Regions from separate parts of the Thauera sp. 27 genome, predicted to be linked through region 3. Evidence: predicted binding sites of a transcription regulator. Region 3 holds the regulator's gene; each other region holds the start of a gene.
The links. The regulator sigma-54, encoded in region 3, starts transcription at its own class of promoters, with help from an activator protein. The targets are predictions, from matches to a motif close to TGGCACGCTTNCTGCTNA.
Positions count from the first base shown of each region.

Region 1 (5,695 bases), on a different contig from region 3:
GCCCGAGCCTCAGATGATCTCGAGTTCGGCGCGCAAGGCACCCGCAGCCTTCATCGCCTGCAGGATGCTGACCAGATCCATGGGTTTGGCACCCAGTGCATTGAGCGCCTTGACCACATCGGCGAGGTTGCCGCCGGCGCGCACGTTGTGGATGCTGCCACTGTCCTGCTGGATGTCGACCTGGCCCTGGTTCTGCGCAGTCACCGTCTGGCCCTGCGACAGCGGATTGGGCTGGCTGACCTGCGTCTCGCTGTTGACGGTGACGGTGAGATTGCCGTGCGACACCGCCACGTTCTGCAGCGTCACGCGCTGGTTCATCACCACCGAGCCGGTGCGCGAGTTGACGATCACCTTGGCCACCTGCTGCTCGGGCGTCACCCGCAGGTTCTCGATCTGGGCGAGGAACGCGACCCGATACGACACGTCGGTCGGTGCCCGTACCTCGACGCTGCGGCCGTCCAGCGCGCGCGCCGATCCGGGCGACACCGCATTGATCGCATCGACGACGCGGCGTGCCGTACCGAAGTCGGTCTGATTGAGCTCGAGCATCACATAGTCGCCCTGCCCCACCGAGGATGCGACCGCACGCTCGACCGTCGCCCCCGCGGGGATACGCCCTGCAGCGAGGTGATTGACCGTCTGCGCCGCACCGCCGGCCTGGGCGCCGGCACCACCGACGACGAGGTTGCCCTGCGCCACTGCATACACCTGCCCGTCGGCGCCCTTGAGCGGGGTCATGATCAGCGTGCCGCCGCGCAGGCTCTTGGCGTTGCCGATCGACGACACCGTGACGTCGATCGCCTGGCCGGGCCGTGCAAATGCGGGCAGGTTCGCGGTGACCATCACGGCGGCCACGTTCTTGAGCTGCATGTTGGTGCCCTGGGGCACGGTCACACCCATGTTGCTGAGCATGTTGACGATGCTCTGCTTGGTGAAGGGCGTCTGCGTGGTCTGGTCGCCGCTACCATCGAGGCCGACGACGAGGCCGTAGCCGACGAGCTGGTTGTCACGCACGCCGGCGATCGAGGCGAGATCCTTGATGCGCTCGGGGGCAGCCTCGGCGGCAGAGGAGAGAAAGATGCCAGCGGCCACGGCAACCGCCACGGCACGCATCAGCAAGGTCTGGATCCGGAGCATGGCGAGCCTCGATCAGAAGGGCAGCACGGCAAGGAAGAAGCGCTGCAGCCAGCCCATGGTATTGGACTGGTCGATGAAACCGCTGCCGCGATACTCGATGCGCGCATCGGCCACCTGGGTGGACTGGACGGTGTTGCTGGAGGTCACGGTGTTGGGATCGACCACACCGGAGAAGCGGATGAACTCGCTGCCCTGGTTGATCGCCAGCATCTTCTCGCCTGACACCAGCAGGTTACCGTTGGGGAAGACGTCGATCACGGTGACCGTGACCGTGCCGTTGAAGGCGTTGTTGGCGCGCGCGCTGCCGCTGCCGCTGAAGTCGGAATCCACACCGGCCTCGACGCCCAGGCCGTTGAGCCCGCCCAAGGGCAGGCGTGAGGTCGCGGTGATGCCACCCGACATCTCGGAGCCACGGCTTGCGCTGGCGTTCGCGCTCTTGGTGGCCGTGTTGCGCTCGACCAGGTTGATCGTGATGATGTCGCCGACATGGCGGGCACGCCTGTCCTCGAACAGGGGCCTCGCCGCCGCAGCCTGGTAGATGGCACCGTTGGCCGGTGGCTGGGCCATGCGCTCGCCGGGGCGCACGCTCATCGGCTGATGCACTGCCGTGGGCGGGACGCTGTCGATGGATGCGCACCCCGACAGCAGTGCAAGGGCCAGGAGTGCGAAGCTGCGGATGACGGACATGGCCGCGCCCTCAAAGCTGGGTCAGCCGACCGAGCATCTGGTCGGATGTCGAGATCGCACGCGAATTGAGCTCGTACGCGCGCTGGGTCACGATCATGCTGACGAGCTCCTCGGCGACGTTGACGTTGGAGGTCTCGACGTAACCCTGGTTGATCACCCCGGCGCCATTGGTCCCGGGTTCGGTCGGCGTCGCCTCGCCGCTCGATGCGGTCTCGTAGAACAGGTTCTCCCCCGCGCTCTGCAAGCCACCGGGGTTGATGAAGGTGGCCACCTGGATCTGCCCCACCGGCTGCGGCTCGACCTGGTCCGGCACGGTAACGGTGACCGTGCCGTCCTTGCCGACAGTGATCGAGCGGGCATTGGCCGGGATCTGGATGGCGTCGAGCAGCGGATAGCCGCTGGCGGTGACGACGTTGCCCTGGTTGTCCAGTTGCAGCGCCCCGTCGCGGGTATAGGCGGTGGAGCCGTCGGGCATCGAGATCTGCAGGAAGCCGTTGCCCTGGATGGCGAGATCGAGCGCCCCCCCGGTCTGTTGCAGGCTGCCCTGGGTGAAGATGCGCTCGGTAGCGACCGGGCGTACGCCGGTACCGATCTGCAGGCCGCTCGAGACCTGGGTCTGCTGCGTGGTCTGCGCGCCGGGCTGGCGGATGGTCTGGTACAACAGGTCCTCGAACACCGCGCGCTGGCGCTTGTAGCCGTTCGTCGACACGTTCGCCAGGTTGTTCGAGATCACATCCAGCGAGGTTTGCTGGGCATCCAGCCCAGTACGGGCGGTCCACAACGAGCGGATCATGATGAAGTCCTCTGTTCTGCCTTGCCGCTGCGGCAAAGGCTGCCGCAGGGTGGCGGCGATTGCCGCAATTTCACGGGATCAGTCTAGCCCTCGGACGGGCCAGGCGATTGCACGATAAGCAACGCAAAAACCGTGCTAATCGCCGCGCCCCGCGGGCAGGACATCAACGCCAGGACAGCACCTGGCTGGCGGCACGGTCATTGGCCTCGGCGTTCTGCAGCATGCGCACCTGCATCTCGAACTGACGCGCCAGCGAGATCATCTGCACCATCTGGTCAGCCACGTTGACATTGCTGCCCTCGAGGTAGCCGCCTGCGACCTGGACATTGGGGTCGACCGGCGCGGCGGCACCGTCGGCGAGGCGGAACAGGCCATCGTCCCCGCGCACGAGATCGGCTTCGGGCGGATTGACCAGCTTGAGCTGGCCGACGAGGTTCACGACCCCGTCGTCGGGGTTGATGGACGAAATCGAGCCGTCACGGCCGATGACGATCTCGGTATCGGGCGGCAACGTCACCGGGCCACCGTCGCCAATCACGGGCAAGCCATCGCGCGTCTGCAACACCCCTGCCGGGCTGAGCGCCAGACTGCCATTGCGGGTATAGGCCTCGCTGCCGTCCGGCTGCTGAACGGCCAGCCAGCCCTTGCCCTCAAGCGCAACGTCGTAGGGCCGTCCGGTATATTGGATCGGCCCCGGAGCGAAGTCGTTGGCGATGCTGGCGTCGACCGCGAACGAGCGCGTGCGGAAGGCCTCGGTCTGGATCTCGACCGCTCTCAGCTTGTGCAGCTGCGAGCGGAAACCGGTCGATGCCGCGTTGGCGATGTTGTTGGACACCGCCGCCTGCTGGTCCATCGTGCCCTTGGCACCGGTCATCGCGGTGTAGATCAGGCGATCCATGTTCGACTCCCTTCGTTCTGTCGGCCGGCAGCCGGATCAGGCATCAGCGCAGATTCACCAGCGTCTGCAGGATCTGGTCCTGGGTGCGGATCGATTGCGCGTTGGCCTGGTAGTTACGTTGCTGGATGATCATCTGCACCAGTTCCTGGGTCAGATCGACGTTGGATTCCTCGACCTGACCGGCCGAGATCACGCCATTGAGCCCGTTGCCCGGCTCGCCGCGGGCAAAGCCGCCGGACTCCGGGGTTTCGACCCAGTAGTTGTTGCCGATGGGCGACAAGCCGTTGTTGTTGCGCACGGTCGTCAGGTTGACGATCGCCATGTCCTTGGTGATGCCGTTGGTGTAGCGCGCCTGTATGACGCCGTTGCGGCTGATCGCCAGGCCGGCGATCTCGCCCGGAGCCGAGCCGTTCTGGGTAAGCTCACGCGGGGTCGACTTGCCGCCGAACTGGGTGATCGAGTTCATCGCCAGTTCGATCACGCTCGGCGCGATCGCATCGCTGCCGAGCGTGGCGCTGAACACCGAGCCGTTCAGGGGCGGCGTGACCCCAGGAGCCGTCACCTGGGGCGTCACGCTGGCGATGCGGCCAAGGCCATCGAAGCCAAGGCGCGAGTTGTAGGTGAGCGAGGCCGTGTCGTTGTCGGCAACGGTGTACAGGTCCCACTCACTGTAGGTCGGCGGCACGGTCGCGGCATCGACGACATCGGTGCGGCGCACGAAGTAGAACGATAGCGAGTGCTCCTTGCCGAGCGAGTCGAAGATCTTGAGCGCGGTCGAATAGGTGTAGGTGCTGTCGTCGTTCGGGTTCGGCGGAACACTCCCTGGCAGGGCCGGCGGGGCGGGGTCGGGGATCGTCGGCGCATCCGCACTCAGGTTCAGGCTCAGGCCCACCTCCGAGGTGGCAGCCGCACCGACGCCGGTCGACGGGATCACCATCGTGCGGAACGAATCCGCGGTGACCGAGGCGGGAGCACGCACGTCACCCGAGATGGGGTCCACGACCTGGTAGCCCATCAGCCGGTCACCGAGCGCCGTGATGATGTAACCCTGCTTGTCGATGTTGAACTGGCCGTTGCGCGTCAGCGCATAGCCGCCGTTCTGCAGTTCGACCTCGAAGAAGCCGTTGCCGTTGATCGCCATGTCCAGCGGATTGCTGGTGGTGGTGATGTTGCCCTGGTTGAAGGTCTGCCGCACCGCCTGTACCGCACTGCCGATGCCGATCTGCACCTTGGACACCGCACCGGTGAGCGAGGACGCATAGGCGTCGGCAAACACCGTACCGGAGTTCTTGAAGCCCACCGTGCTGGCGTTGGCGACGTTGTTGGAGATGACGTCAAGCGCTTTGGAGGAGGAGTTCAGGCCACTGAGGCCCTGCTGAAATGCCATGGTCGCTGCTCCGGATCAGAGGATCTGCTTGATGTCCGCAACCTTGAACACGCCAAGGTCACCTACCTGGAGGTCCGTGCCGCTGTTGCCGCGCACGATGCTGGTGACCGGACCGAACTGCAGCGTGCGCCCGCCGACCGCCTCGTTGCCCAGCGTCGCCGACAGCGACAGGGTGTAGATGCCGTCGGCAGCGCGCGAACCGTCATCGGCCGAGCCATCCCAGACGAAATTGTGACTGCCAGCGGCAACCGCGTCGAAATCCATCTGCTTCACCGCGAGCCCGGCGCTGTCACGCACCGTCAGCGTGACGCGGTCGGCCGGGCCGTCGATCTCGAAGCCGCCCACGGCCCCGGCCTCGGTGAGGGCCAGGCTGCGGCCTTCGACCAGCACCCCGCGACCAAGCAGCGCCGCCGCATTGAGCCCCTCCGACGACGCCCGGGAATCGAAGAAGGACTGCACCAGCTTGTTCAGCCGCTCGATGCCATCGACCGTGCTCATCTGCGCGAGCTGGGAGGTCATCTCCGCGTTCTCCATCGGGTTCATCGGATCCTGGTTCCTCAGCTGCGTCGTCAACAGCTTGAGGAAGCGGCCCTGCTGGTCTTCCTGGGGCTTCTGGACGGGCTCGCTGCGGGCCAGGCTGGCCAGCACGCTGTTTGCAGTCTGGTTGTTCGAGACGGTGGTCATGGTGTGCTCCTGCTAGCGGCATCGTTTGCCGGACGGGCTTACTGTCCGATCTGCAGTGTCCTCTGGAGCAAGGTCCGTGCCGTGTTCATGATCTCGGCGTTGTTCTGGT
Region 1 covers NZ_AMXB01000042.1:12,247-17,941, forward strand. The annotation lists gene B447_RS18275 (flagellar basal body P-ring protein FlgI) at 10-1,137, opposite strand; gene B447_RS18280 (flagellar basal body L-ring protein FlgH) at 1,150-1,824, opposite strand; gene flgG (flagellar basal-body rod protein FlgG) at 1,835-2,617, opposite strand; gene flgF (flagellar basal-body rod protein FlgF) at 2,781-3,515, opposite strand; gene flgE (flagellar hook protein FlgE) at 3,559-4,902, opposite strand; gene B447_RS18300 (flagellar hook assembly protein FlgD) at 4,918-5,586, opposite strand; gene flgC (flagellar basal body rod protein FlgC) at 5,625-5,695, opposite strand, start outside.
Region 1: flgG (flagellar basal-body rod protein FlgG) is a predicted target of sigma-54. The motif match lies at 2,738-2,755, and genes of this name have one in related genera.

Region 2 (5,695 bases), on a different contig from region 3:
AGGGCATCACGCAGCAGGGCGGCCGTGTCGTGCTCGAGATGCGGCATGGCTCTGCGGCGCCACGGCTGGGGCCCGCGTACGGGGTCGATCTCGCGGTTCAGCACCGTGCGCTGCCTGGGGCCGAAGTGGCTGATCCTGGTGGTTTCGCGCACGCGCACCTCGTAATGGCAGCGCGAGATTGCGACGAGTTCATGGTGGCGCTTGACGACCGAAGACTTGCGCACGCCCGGGTGGTGGTGCTCGATGACCTGGTAGGTGCCGACCTTGTCGAGATCGCCGCCGAACCGGAACGCGACACCTTCGCGTTCGCAGGCGGCGCGCAAGCCGGGGAGAACGGCCTGCGCGGCCTTGCGTGCAGGAGGAACGCTGGCTTCGCGATGAATCACGTAGCCCCCTGGAAGCGTGCCGATGGCCATGGCATTGCCCGCAAGAAGAAGGGTCACCGCGACGATGCTCGCCGCTGCGATCGGATGGTTCGGGACGGGAAGGCGGCAGGTTGCGGCCAGCAGCAGGTGGATCCAGGCCATCAAGGACCGTTGGGGCGGGAATGACATGACGGTGGGGCTCACGGGAGCTGGACGCTGCCTTGGCGCAGTTGGGCCTGGGCGCGTTCGGCTGCGGATACGGGCGCAAGGCGAGCCTGCCAGTAGGGGTTGAACAGGCTGCCACGCTCGATGCGGCCGGGATAACGGGGGTTGCCGGTGTCCGGACGCTCGAAGAAGACTTCGACGCTTGAGATTGCCGCGCTCGTGCCGGCAAGCATTGCGCCGTCGAAAAGCTGCAGCCGCCCAGTGGGCTTGACGCTGCTTGTGCCGCCGGAGAAGCGCTGGGTCGAGCCGGGCTTGGTGACGCGGATGCTGAGGCGGGTGCGCGGACTGTCCGCAGCCAGGGCCCGGTCCGAGAGTTCGCGGAAGGTCGGTACGGCGCCGCCGCCCAAGGTGCTGGCGGGAAAGCCCCGGGCCATGCCCGAGGGTGAGTCGGCCTGCCTGCTCGCCCGGGGATTGGTGGGGCGCGACCCAGCATAGTCGTATGCGCGGTCTGCCAAGCTGTCGGCGGATGCGGCCGTGCCATAGCCGATCGGCCTTTCGCTGCGTCGGCAGCGCAAGCGGCGGCTGAAGCGATGGTTGTGAGCGGAGAAGGTGTCCATCGACTTCCAGCCGTCGACCAGGCCGATCAGTTCGGTGCTGCCGCGCTTGCGCAACTCGATGCCATGGCAGAGCACGACGACACCGAAGTTCCAGTTGCGAGTGCGCAGGAAGGCCTCCCGGTCGTCGTTGACCAGCCTGCCCATGCGCTGCCTTTCGGCGCGCGAGGCGTAGTTGCGGGTGAAGCCGAGAAAGTCGTCGGTGAGCGGGATCGGGTCGACGACGGCCTGCGGGTCGTTTTCCTGGGCGATGCGCCGCATCAGCACGAGGCGTCCGGCAAGGGCAAGGCTGTCGCCCGGGCCGTGCATGAGCTGCTGCGACAGCGCCAGCGCCTGGATGGCTGCGTCATGGTTGGCGACGGTAACCGCAAGGGCGGGCGTCAGGGTGTCCATGATGTCCTCGAAACGCTCCATGGCGCGGGCGAGCGCAGTGCCGACGCCTGGTATGAGGTGCATGTAGGGGCCGATCGTGGCTGCTGATGTCCCCATGTACCTGGCCCACGATGCCACTGCGACCGCCTGCCCGATCGCGGCCTGGTTGGCGACGATGGCGCGGTTGGCGTAGGCGTCGTAGTTGAGCATGCGTGCCTCGAACACGCCGGCGCTGTAGGCAACCGCGTCGGCCGTATTGGTGAGGCGGAGCTTTTCCTGCACAAGCTGCCCGCTGTTGAAGAGGAAGAGTGCGGTGGCCGCGACGGCAAGGACCAGCAGCAGCCCGATCGGGAGTGCCTGTCCGCGCTGCCTGGGCGTCATGGGCGTATGCGGTTCTGTCCGCCTGCCCTTGTGCATGTCCGTTCGGCGTCCGCGCTGTGCGCCGGGTTACTTGCCGACCTGATTCACATAGGTGTCCAGGGTGTGCTTCTGGTTGCCGACTGTCTGTGCCTGACCGGCCGCCGTCTGGGCCGCGCTCTTGGCGGTGCTGCCATCCTTGCCGGAGAGCTCCTGTGCGATGGCCGCCGTCTGGTTGCGCACCGTCTGGCCGAAGTACTGATACACGGCAATGGCGGCGATGGCGATCATGGCGACGATGATGATGTATTCGGTCATGCCCTGGCCGTGTTGAGCGGGTTTGCGCACGAGGCGGGGTGTGTTCTGGAGAGGCTGCTGTGCAGGTGCTGACATGAGTTTGCCGTCCGGTGATGACTTTGTAATGATGATGTCAAATGAGAAATGCGTAGTCAATATGTCATAAGAATTTTTAGCGTGGGATTTTCGTTGGCTCGCTATCCCTGCGAGTACCAAGAAGGGGGTGGGCGGTCGAGCTCGCATGGCATTGAAAGGTGTCGGTTTTTTTTACACATATTGACTTCGATTCTGGTCGCCGATCCTCAAGTGACTGATCGCTATACGGTGGAACGGATATTGCTATGTCGTGCCGCGACACGTATTGAAAATGGATGAGTCATTTATGATGAAGGCGCTTTCGAAATTCGCTGTGCTCGCGGGTTGCAGCATTGCGTTCAATGCCAGTGCGGCCCTGATCGATCGTGGCAATGGGCTGATCTATGACGACGTGCTTGATGTGACGTGGCTGGCTGACGCCAATTACGCGCGCACATCCGGTTTCAGCGCAGACGGCCGGATGAGCTGGAATGCTGCGACGGAGTGGGTCGAGAGCCTCAGCTACCAGGGCTATGCCGACTGGCGCCTGCCGCGTACGCTGCAGCCCGATCCTTCCTGCGAGTTCAACGATGCGCTGGGCGGCATGAACCTGAGTTACGGCTTCGGGTGCCTGGGGAGCGAACTGGGGCATATGTTCCACGTCAACCTGGGCGGGCAGCCCGGTGGCGGGCTCGACAGTGCGACCAATGCCGACGCGCTTGCCCTGTTGGTCAATGTGGCACCCGCTGCGTATTGGTCCTCGACGGTTCTGGAGGCCTATCAGGACTACGCGTGGCTGTTCCTGCTCTGGAACGGTGATCAGGATTACAACGCGGTCGAGGAGTCCGAGCACTGGTATCTGGCCCTTCAGCCCGACGGTAGTTATGACTACCTCGATTTCGGACTTTTTGCCTGGGCGGTGCGGGATGGGGATGTGACGACCCCGCCAGGCGGGGGGAGCGTGCCGCTGCCGTCGTCGTTGCTGTTGCTGGGGAGCGCGGTCGCGGGGCTGATGACTTGCCGGCGCCGATCGAGCGCCGTGGCGCTCTCCCGTCCGGCCTGAACGCCGGTTGGCCCTTGTGTTGCGCCTGAGCGGGGCGCTGGATACATGTTCAGCGTTGCGCTCCGTGTGCGCGCAGCAGGACCTGCTGCCGAGGTTTCCCCTTATGAAATGTGTTCGTGCGGCGCTGGCCTCGTTCTTTCTGGCCGGAGTGTCGCTTGAGGCGTATCCCGCCCAGTCTGCGGTTTGTCTGCTGGAGCCGCGCCAAACGGTCGAACTGGCGAGCCCCGTTACGGGGCTGCTCGCCCAGGTCAACGTTGCCAGGGGCGAGACGATCCGCAAGGGGCAGGTACTTGCGGCGCTGGATGTGCGGGCAGAGCAGGCCGCAGCAGAGCTTGCCCGCTTCCGTGCGCAGCAGCGCGGACCCGTCGAGTTGGCCGAGCGCAAGGTGGCATTTTCCCGCCAGCGCTTCGAGCGTCGTCAGGCGATGGCTGCAGAGCGGCTGATTCCCGAGCAGGAGCGCGACGACGCCGAGGCCGAGCTGCGGCTCGCGGAGTCCGAACTCAGGGTTGCCAACGAAGAGCGCCAGAGTGCGCGTCTCGAGCTGGCGCAGCATGATGCCCAGTTGGCCTTGCGCACACTGCTCAGTCCCTTCGATGGCGTGGTGGTTGCGCAGCTTGCTTACCCGGGCGAGGTGGTCGAACCCGGCTCGACAGGCAAGGGCATCCTGAAGATCGCGCAACTCGATCCGCTGCGCGTTCATGTCGTGCTTCAGAAAGAGGCTTTCGGCACCATCAATGCCGGTGATGTCATCGACGTGGTCCCCGAGATCCCGGCAGGGGCTCGCTACTCGGCGCGCGCAGTGAGTGTCGATCGCCTGATCGACGCTGCAAGCGGCACGTTCGTGGTGCTGCTCGAACTACCCAACCCTGAGCTCGCTATTCCGGCTGGGGTGAAATGTCGGGCGGTGCTCTCGCCACCTTCCGCTCCGGCACAGTGAGCCGATCCCTTTCCATCTTCCATTGCTTGTCCCGCGCTGCTTACAGCGGTGCCGTGCTTCGCATGAGCACCGCGCGGGCTTGCAGAAACGCCATTAACCGAACCCCGGAGTCGCCATGCGCAAATCCGTCGTCGTGAATGACCGCCCCGATCGCAAGAACGCCTTCGCTCTCTCGCCCTTGCTTGCGACCATGCTCAGCGGCTTCTCAGCCGCACGCCGTGGCGGCAGCAACGCGAGGCGGCCGCAAGCGGCTTCGGCCGACGCCGCGGCAATCCGTTTCGAGGCGATGGAGCCGCGCATCCTGCTGTCCGGGGACATCAATCCGGCCGCCTTGTCGATCAGCGGTGAGATCGAGCTGCCCGGCGAGGTCAGAACCTACGAGTTCACGCTCGAGGAAACACGCCGCGTCGTGTTCGACAGCCTGACCAATCGCAGCGACCTGGTCTGGCGCCTGGATGGGCCCGAAGGGCAGCTCAGCAACCGCAGCTTTGCGAGCACCGACTACAACGCCGCTTCGCCAGCCTTCGAGCTCGCCGCTGGCACCTACACCATCTCTGTCACCGGTAACGGCGATGCGCGTGGCCAGTATGAGCTTCGCATCATCGATGCCGATGCTGCAGCCGACATGGCCATCGACGCCCCGGTGAGCGGGGTGCTCGATAGTGGCATCAAGAGCGCGGTCTACCGTTTCAGCGGAGAGGCCGGCCAGAAGCTGTTCTTCAGCGCTGCCAGCCTTTCGGGTGGACAGGCCAACTGGCGCCTTATCGACCCCTACGGCCGTCCCGAGGGCGGCGTCTTCAATGCCGGCAGCAACCGCGACGTGTTCACGTTGGCGCGTACCGGCGAGTACCTGCTCCTGGTCGAGGGGCGAATCAGCAACACGGCGCCGGTGAACTACGCCTTCACGCTGAGTTCGGTTACGGACAGCACCGCGCCGCTGCAACTTGGCGAGGCCCTCGTCGCCGATATCGACCATGCCGGCAAGACGGCTCACTTCACCTTCACGCTCAACGAGTCGACCTACGTCGCCTTCGATCGCCTCAGCAACGACTCTTTCTACTGGCGTCTGCAGGGGCCTGAAGGGCTCAAGGTTTCGCGCACGGCGGCGAGCACCGCTGCAAGTTCGTATGCGGGTGGACGCGGTGCGCTGTTGCTCGTGGCCGGGGACTACGTGTTGTCGGTTGATCGCGATGTCGCGGCAACGGGCACCATGCCTTTCAGACTGCTCGACGTGCGCAGTGGCAGTGCGCTCGCGCTGGATCAGCGTCATGAGGGCGTGCTCGACCATGCGCGCGGCAGTGTGGTCCATACGCTTACGCTCGCTGCGGGCGAGCGTGTGTTCGTCCACGGCCAGGCGCTCAGCGGTGGCAGCCTGTCCTGGCAGTTGCTGGACCCATACGGCAGCATCGTCGGCAGCGCCAGTGCGTTGATGACTGCGGCGGGGGCAATC
Region 2 covers NZ_AMXB01000001.1:39,241-44,935, forward strand. The annotation lists gene B447_RS00155 (hypothetical protein) at 1-554, opposite strand, end outside; gene B447_RS00160 (pilus assembly protein TadG-related protein) at 566-1,897, opposite strand; gene B447_RS00165 (hypothetical protein) at 1,964-2,191, opposite strand; gene B447_RS00170 (PEP-CTERM sorting domain-containing protein) at 2,553-3,308, shown strand; gene B447_RS00175 (efflux RND transporter periplasmic adaptor subunit) at 3,412-4,245, shown strand; gene B447_RS00180 (CARDB domain-containing protein) at 4,361-5,695, shown strand, end outside.
Region 2: B447_RS00170 (PEP-CTERM sorting domain-containing protein) is a predicted target of sigma-54. The motif match lies at 2,496-2,513, and genes of this name have one in related genera.

Region 3 (5,695 bases):
ACCAGGCCGTGACCGCGGGAAATGAGCTCCAGCGCGAGCTCCGATTTGCCTGCACCCGAGTCGCCGGTGATCAGTACGCCCAGTCCGAGCACATCCATGAACACGCCGTGCAGCGAGGTCTTCTCCGCCAGCTCGCGCGACAGGTAGAGCCGCAACTGGTCGATCACGCTTGCCGATGGGTGGGCTGCGCTGAACAGTGCGACGTCGTGTGCCACGCAAACCCCATGCACGATATTGGGAACTTCGCAGCCGTCGGCGACGATCAGGGCTGGCGGGTGCGCGGAGCAGATCTCGTTGAGGTGGTGAGCAACCTTGTCGTTTGACTGGCGGCGCGCCCATTCGAGCTCCGCAGCGCCCATGACCTGCAGCCGTGTGGGGTGGATGAGGTTGAGGTGGCCGACGAGATCGGCCGGCCACATGCGGTCTTCGGCGACCGCGAGGCTCGCGCCGAGGTTGCCGCTGATGTGGTTCAGCTGCAGGTTGTCGCGATGCGCCTCATACAGCCGCGCGACGCTGGTCTGCCGCATCGGCGCCCCAGTTCATGAACATCTGGTGGATATGGTCTGCATCCGGCGCGGCTTGCAGCGCTTCGCGGAAGCCGCGGTCGCTGAACATCTGAGCCAGCTCGGAGAGCAGTTGCAGGTGGGTCTCGTTGGCTTGCTCGGGGACCAGCAGCACGAACAACATGTTCACCGGGCGGCCATCGGGCGAGTCGAACTGCACCGGGCTCGCAAGGCGCAGGAACGCACCTGCCGCCTCCTTGAGACCCTTGATGCGCCCGTGCGGAATCGCAATGCCCTGGCCGAGGCCAGTGGAGCCGAGGCGCTCTCTCGCGAACAGGCTATCGAACACGGTGCTGCGCCCGATGCCCTGATTGTTTTCGAACAGCAGGCCCGCCTGCTCGAAGACGCGCTTCTTGCTGCTCGCGTCGAGGTCGACCACCACATTGGACAGTGGCAGGAGTTGGGATATCAGGCTCATTCGCTGGAGGGTTCGCGCAATATCGCAGGCATTCCGGTCGCAGGGTGCGACCGGCCGTCCCGGGGCATGCTGGCGCCGCGTCTTGGAAACGGGCGCATTATAACCATACCCCGGACGTGGGGCTGAAACGAAAGCGTCAGGCTTCGGGGGCCTGGTGCTTGATCGTCTCGTGGTTGTGGTCGGCCAGTTTCTGCTTGTACTTCTGCACCTGGCGGTCGAGCTTGTCGGTCATCGCGTCGATGGCCGCGTACAGGTCGGCATCATCGCTTTCGACGAAGATGTCCTTGCCGCGCACGTGCAGGGTGACCTCGGCCTTCTGCTTGAGCTTCTCGACCGAGAGGATCACCGCGACACTGGTGACGTTGTCGAAGTGACGGATGACGCGATCAAGCTTGGAGGTGACGTAGTCGCGAATGGCCGGAGTGACTTCGACGTGGCGCCCGGTGATGTTGAGATTCATGTTGACTCCTGTTTTTGTCAGATGGATTTGCGCAGGCTGACCGGCGGGATATTGAGGGATTCGCGATACTTGGCGATCGTGCGCCGTGCGACCACGATACCCTGCTGGCCAAGGACTTCGGCAATCTTGGCGTCGGACAGCGGTTTCTTGCTGTCCTCGGCGTCGACCAGTTGGCGAATCAGCGCGCGAATCGCCGTGGACGAGGCCGCTCCACCGGTGTCGGTGGCGACGTGACTACCGAAGAAATACTTGAGTTCGAACACCCCGCGCGGACTCGCCATGTACTTCTGCGTGGTCACGCGCGACACGGTGGACTCGTGCAGCTCGAGTTGGTCCGCGATCTCCCGGAGGGTGAGTGGCCGCATTGCCACCTCCCCATGATCGAAGAACTGCCTCTGCTGGTCAACGATGGCCTGGGACACCCGGAGGATGGTGTCGAAGCGCTGCTGCACGTTCTTGATCAGCCAGCGTGCCTCCTGCAACTGTCCGCTCAGGCCGCCACCCTGGCCGCGGTTCTGCTGCAGCAGGCTGGCATACAGGCGGTTGATGCGCAGACGCGGCATTGCCTCCTGGTTCAGGCTGACCGTCCACCGCCCGCGCAGCTTGCGTACGACCACATCCGGCAGTACGTAGCGCGTCTCGGCGTTCGAGTAACGCGAGCCGGGGTGGGGGTCGAGGCTGCAGATCAGGGCATGGGCGGCGCGCAGGGCTTCGTCGTCGCAGCCGGTCAGCTTCTTGAGCTTGACGAAGTTGCGCTCGGCGAGCAGCTCGAGGTGCTTGTCGACGATCTCGAGCGCGAGCGTGCGCGTCGCCGAAGCCGGCAGGGTACGGAGCTGCAGCGACAGGCATTCGCTGGGGCTGCGCGCGCCGATGCCTGCGGGCTCGAGGTTCTGTACGTGGCGCAGCGCGATGTTCAGGTCATCGACATCGACGTCGGCGTCGTCCGGAAGCAGTTCGAGGAGCTCATCGAGCGGCTGGTGAAGGTAGCCGTCGTCATCCAAGGCTTCGATGATGAAGCGCACGAGGGCGCGGTCGCGGTCTGACAGCGGCGACAGCGACACCTGCTGGTCGAGATGTTCACGCAGGGAGACGCCAGCCGCCTGCAGTTCCTGGTAATCGACGTCGTCGTCGTCCTCGCTGCGGCTCGATGCGCCGCTGCCGACATTGGACCAGTCCATGCCTTCGTCGGCGCTGCCATGGTCGGCATGGTCGCCGGCCTCGCTGTCCGCAGCGCTGGCTGGCGCCTCGGGGGTGTTTGCCTGTTGCTGTCTGGCCTCGTGCTCGGGGGGGCTGCCCGGTGGTAGCGGTGGTACGAACTCGACACCGTCGCCGTCGCTGCGCTCGAGCATCGGGTTCTCGAGCAGGAAGCGCTCGATCTCCTGGTTCAGCTCGATGGTCGACAGCTGCAGCAGCTTGATCGACTGCTGCAGCTGCGGCGTCAGGGTAAGGTGCTGGGAGAGCTTGAGCTGGAGGCTTGGTTTCATCGCTGTCGACGCGCGCGCGGATTCACAGGCGGAAATGCTCGCCCAGGTAAACCTGGCGCACCCTTTCGTTGTCGATGATCTCGGCCGGTTCGCCGCTTGCCAGTACCCGGCCTTCGCTGATGATGTACGCACGATCGCAGATGCCGAGCGTCTCGCGCACGTTGTGGTCCGTGATCAGCACGCCGATGCCGCGCTCCTTGAGGAAGCGGATGATCTTCTGGATGTCGATGACCGCGATCGGGTCGACCCCTGCGAAGGGTTCGTCGAGGAGGATCAGGCGCGGGTCGGTTGCAAGTGCGCGCGCGATCTCGCAACGTCGGCGCTCGCCGCCGGAGAGTGAGACGGCGGTGTTGTCGCGCAGGTGGTTGATGCCAAGCTCGAGCAGCAGTTCGTCGAGCCGGGTCTTCACCTGGTGCGCCTCGAGCCCCTGGAGCTCGAGCACGGCACGGATGTTTTCGGCCACGGTGAGCTTGCGGAAGACGCTCATCTCCTGCGGCAGGTAGGACAGGCCCAGACGCGCACGGGCGTGGATCGGCAGGTGGGTGAGGTCGGTGCCGTCGAGGTTGATCTGGCCGCCGTCGGCACGGACCAAGCCTACGATCATGTAGAAACAGGTGGTCTTGCCGGCGCCGTTGGGGCCGAGCAGGCCGACGACCTCGCCCGAGCCGACCTCGAAGCCGACGTCGTGGACCACGGTGCGCGCCTTGTAGCGCTTTTGCAGGCTGGAGACCTTAAGCAGACTCATCGCGGGGTTCTTTCAGCAGCTTGCGGATCAGTTCGGGTGCAAAGCCGCGGGTTTGCAGGAAACGGGCCTGGCGCGCCCATTCGCGCGCATCCGCCGGGGCCGCCTGGAAGCGGCTGCGCAGCACTGCGCGGGCACGCTCCAGTTCCGATTCTACGCACTCCGTGGCGAGTGTTGCCTCGATCAGTTCACGGTCGATCCCGCGCCGCGTCAGCTCGCTGCGCAGGCGGCTGCCGCCGAAGCGGTTGGCACGGGTGCGCACGTAGGCTTCGGCGTAGCGGCTGTCGGACTGCAGGCCGAGCTCGCCCATGCGCTCGATCACTGCCTGCACCTCGTCGGCCTCGCCGTGGGCGGCCAGCTTGCGCGCCAGCTCCGCGCGCGAGTGGTCGCGGCGGGCAAGATGGCGAAGCGCGCGTTCGCGCAGGCTGGGGGCGCCCATGGTGTCCTGGCTAGGCTCAGCTTTCCGTGGCCGTTGCCGGTGCCGCTGGCGGCAGTTCGGGCAGGCCGACGGCGACGCGGACCTTGTTTTCGATTTCGCGCGCAAGCGTCGGATTCGCACGCAGGAATTCGCGTGAGTTGTCCTTGCCCTGGCCGATCTTGTCGCCCTGGTAGGCATACCAGGCGCCGGACTTGTCGACGATCTTGTGTGTCACGCCCAGATCGATGATCTCGCCCTCGCGCGAGATGCCTTCGCCGTAGAGGATGTCGAAGTGGGCTTCCTTGAAGGGGGGCGAGACCTTGTTCTTGACGACCTTGACTCGGGTTTCGGAGCCGACCACCTCGTCGCCCTTCTTGATCGTGCCGGTGCGGCGGATGTCCATGCGCACGGAGGCATAGAACTTGAGTGCATTGCCGCCCGTGGTGGTCTCCGGGCTACCGAACATGACGCCGATCTTCATGCGGATCTGGTTGATGAAGATCACCAGCGTGTTGGTGCGCTTGATGTTGGCGGTGAGCTTGCGTAGCGCTTGCGACATCAGGCGCGCCTGCAGGCCGGGGAGCTGGTCGCCCATCTCGCCCTCGATCTCGGCCTTGGGGGTGAGCGCGGCGACCGAGTCGACGACGACCACGTCCACGCCGCCGGAGCGCACCAGCATGTCGGCGATCTCGAGCGCCTGCTCGCCGGTGTCGGGCTGCGAGATGAGCAGGTCCTGGATATTGACGCCAAGCTTCTCCGCGTAGCCGACGTCGAGCGCGTGCTCGGCGTCAATGAAGGCTGCCGTGCCGCCCAGCTTCTGCATCTCGGCGATCACCTGCAGGGTCAGCGTGGTCTTGCCCGAGGATTCCGGGCCGTAGATCTCGACGACCCGGCCGCGCGGCAGACCACCGAGGCCGAGCGCGATGTCGAGGCCGAGCGAGCCGGTGGAGACGGTCTGGATGTCACGTTCGACGTTGCCGTCGCCCATGCGCATGATCGACCCTTTGCCGAACTGCTTTTCGATCTGGGAGAGCGCGGCGGCGAGGGCCTTGGCCTTGTTGTCGTCCATGGAGGTGCGTCCTGTGTGATTGGCGGATTATGGCACAAAGATTGCAGGCATGCGGACGGCCGCGCCTGGTGCCGCTAGTTTAAGACGTGTATGAAAATACAGCAAACGGCGGAGTTGCCGAAGCGGACGGGGCAGGCTCGCGTCAGTGCGCCAGTGCAAGTACGCCCTGCAGTGCGCGGATCACGGTCTGTCTGCGCACGGCGCTACGATCGCCGGCGAAATGCAGGGTCAGGGCGCTTTGCTCGCCGGCGCGCAAGGCCCAGCCGATGCACACCGTGCCCACGGGCTTGGCCGGGCTGCCGCCGCTGGGGCCGGCAATGCCGGATACGGCGACGGCGACCGTGGCGATGCTGCGATCAAGTGCCCCGGCGGCCATCTCGCGAACGGTGGCCTCGCTGACCGCACCTTGGGTTGCGAGGGTGTGGGCGGATACGCCCAGCATGTCGATCTTGGCTTCGTTGGAGTAGGTGACGAAGCCGCGGTCGAACCAGGCCGAGCTGCCGCCGATCGCGGTAACGGCCTCTGCGATCCAGCCGCCGGT
Region 3 covers NZ_AMXB01000017.1:30,097-35,791, reverse strand. The annotation lists gene hprK (HPr(Ser) kinase/phosphatase) at 1-527, opposite strand, end outside; gene ptsN (PTS IIA-like nitrogen regulatory protein PtsN) at 496-981, opposite strand; gene hpf (ribosome hibernation-promoting factor, HPF/YfiA family) at 1,118-1,441, opposite strand; gene B447_RS11030 (RNA polymerase factor sigma-54) at 1,459-2,925, opposite strand; gene lptB (LPS export ABC transporter ATP-binding protein) at 2,948-3,670, opposite strand; gene recX (recombination regulator RecX) at 3,657-4,106, opposite strand; gene recA (recombinase RecA) at 4,123-5,154, opposite strand; gene pncC (nicotinamide-nucleotide amidase) at 5,297-5,695, opposite strand, start outside.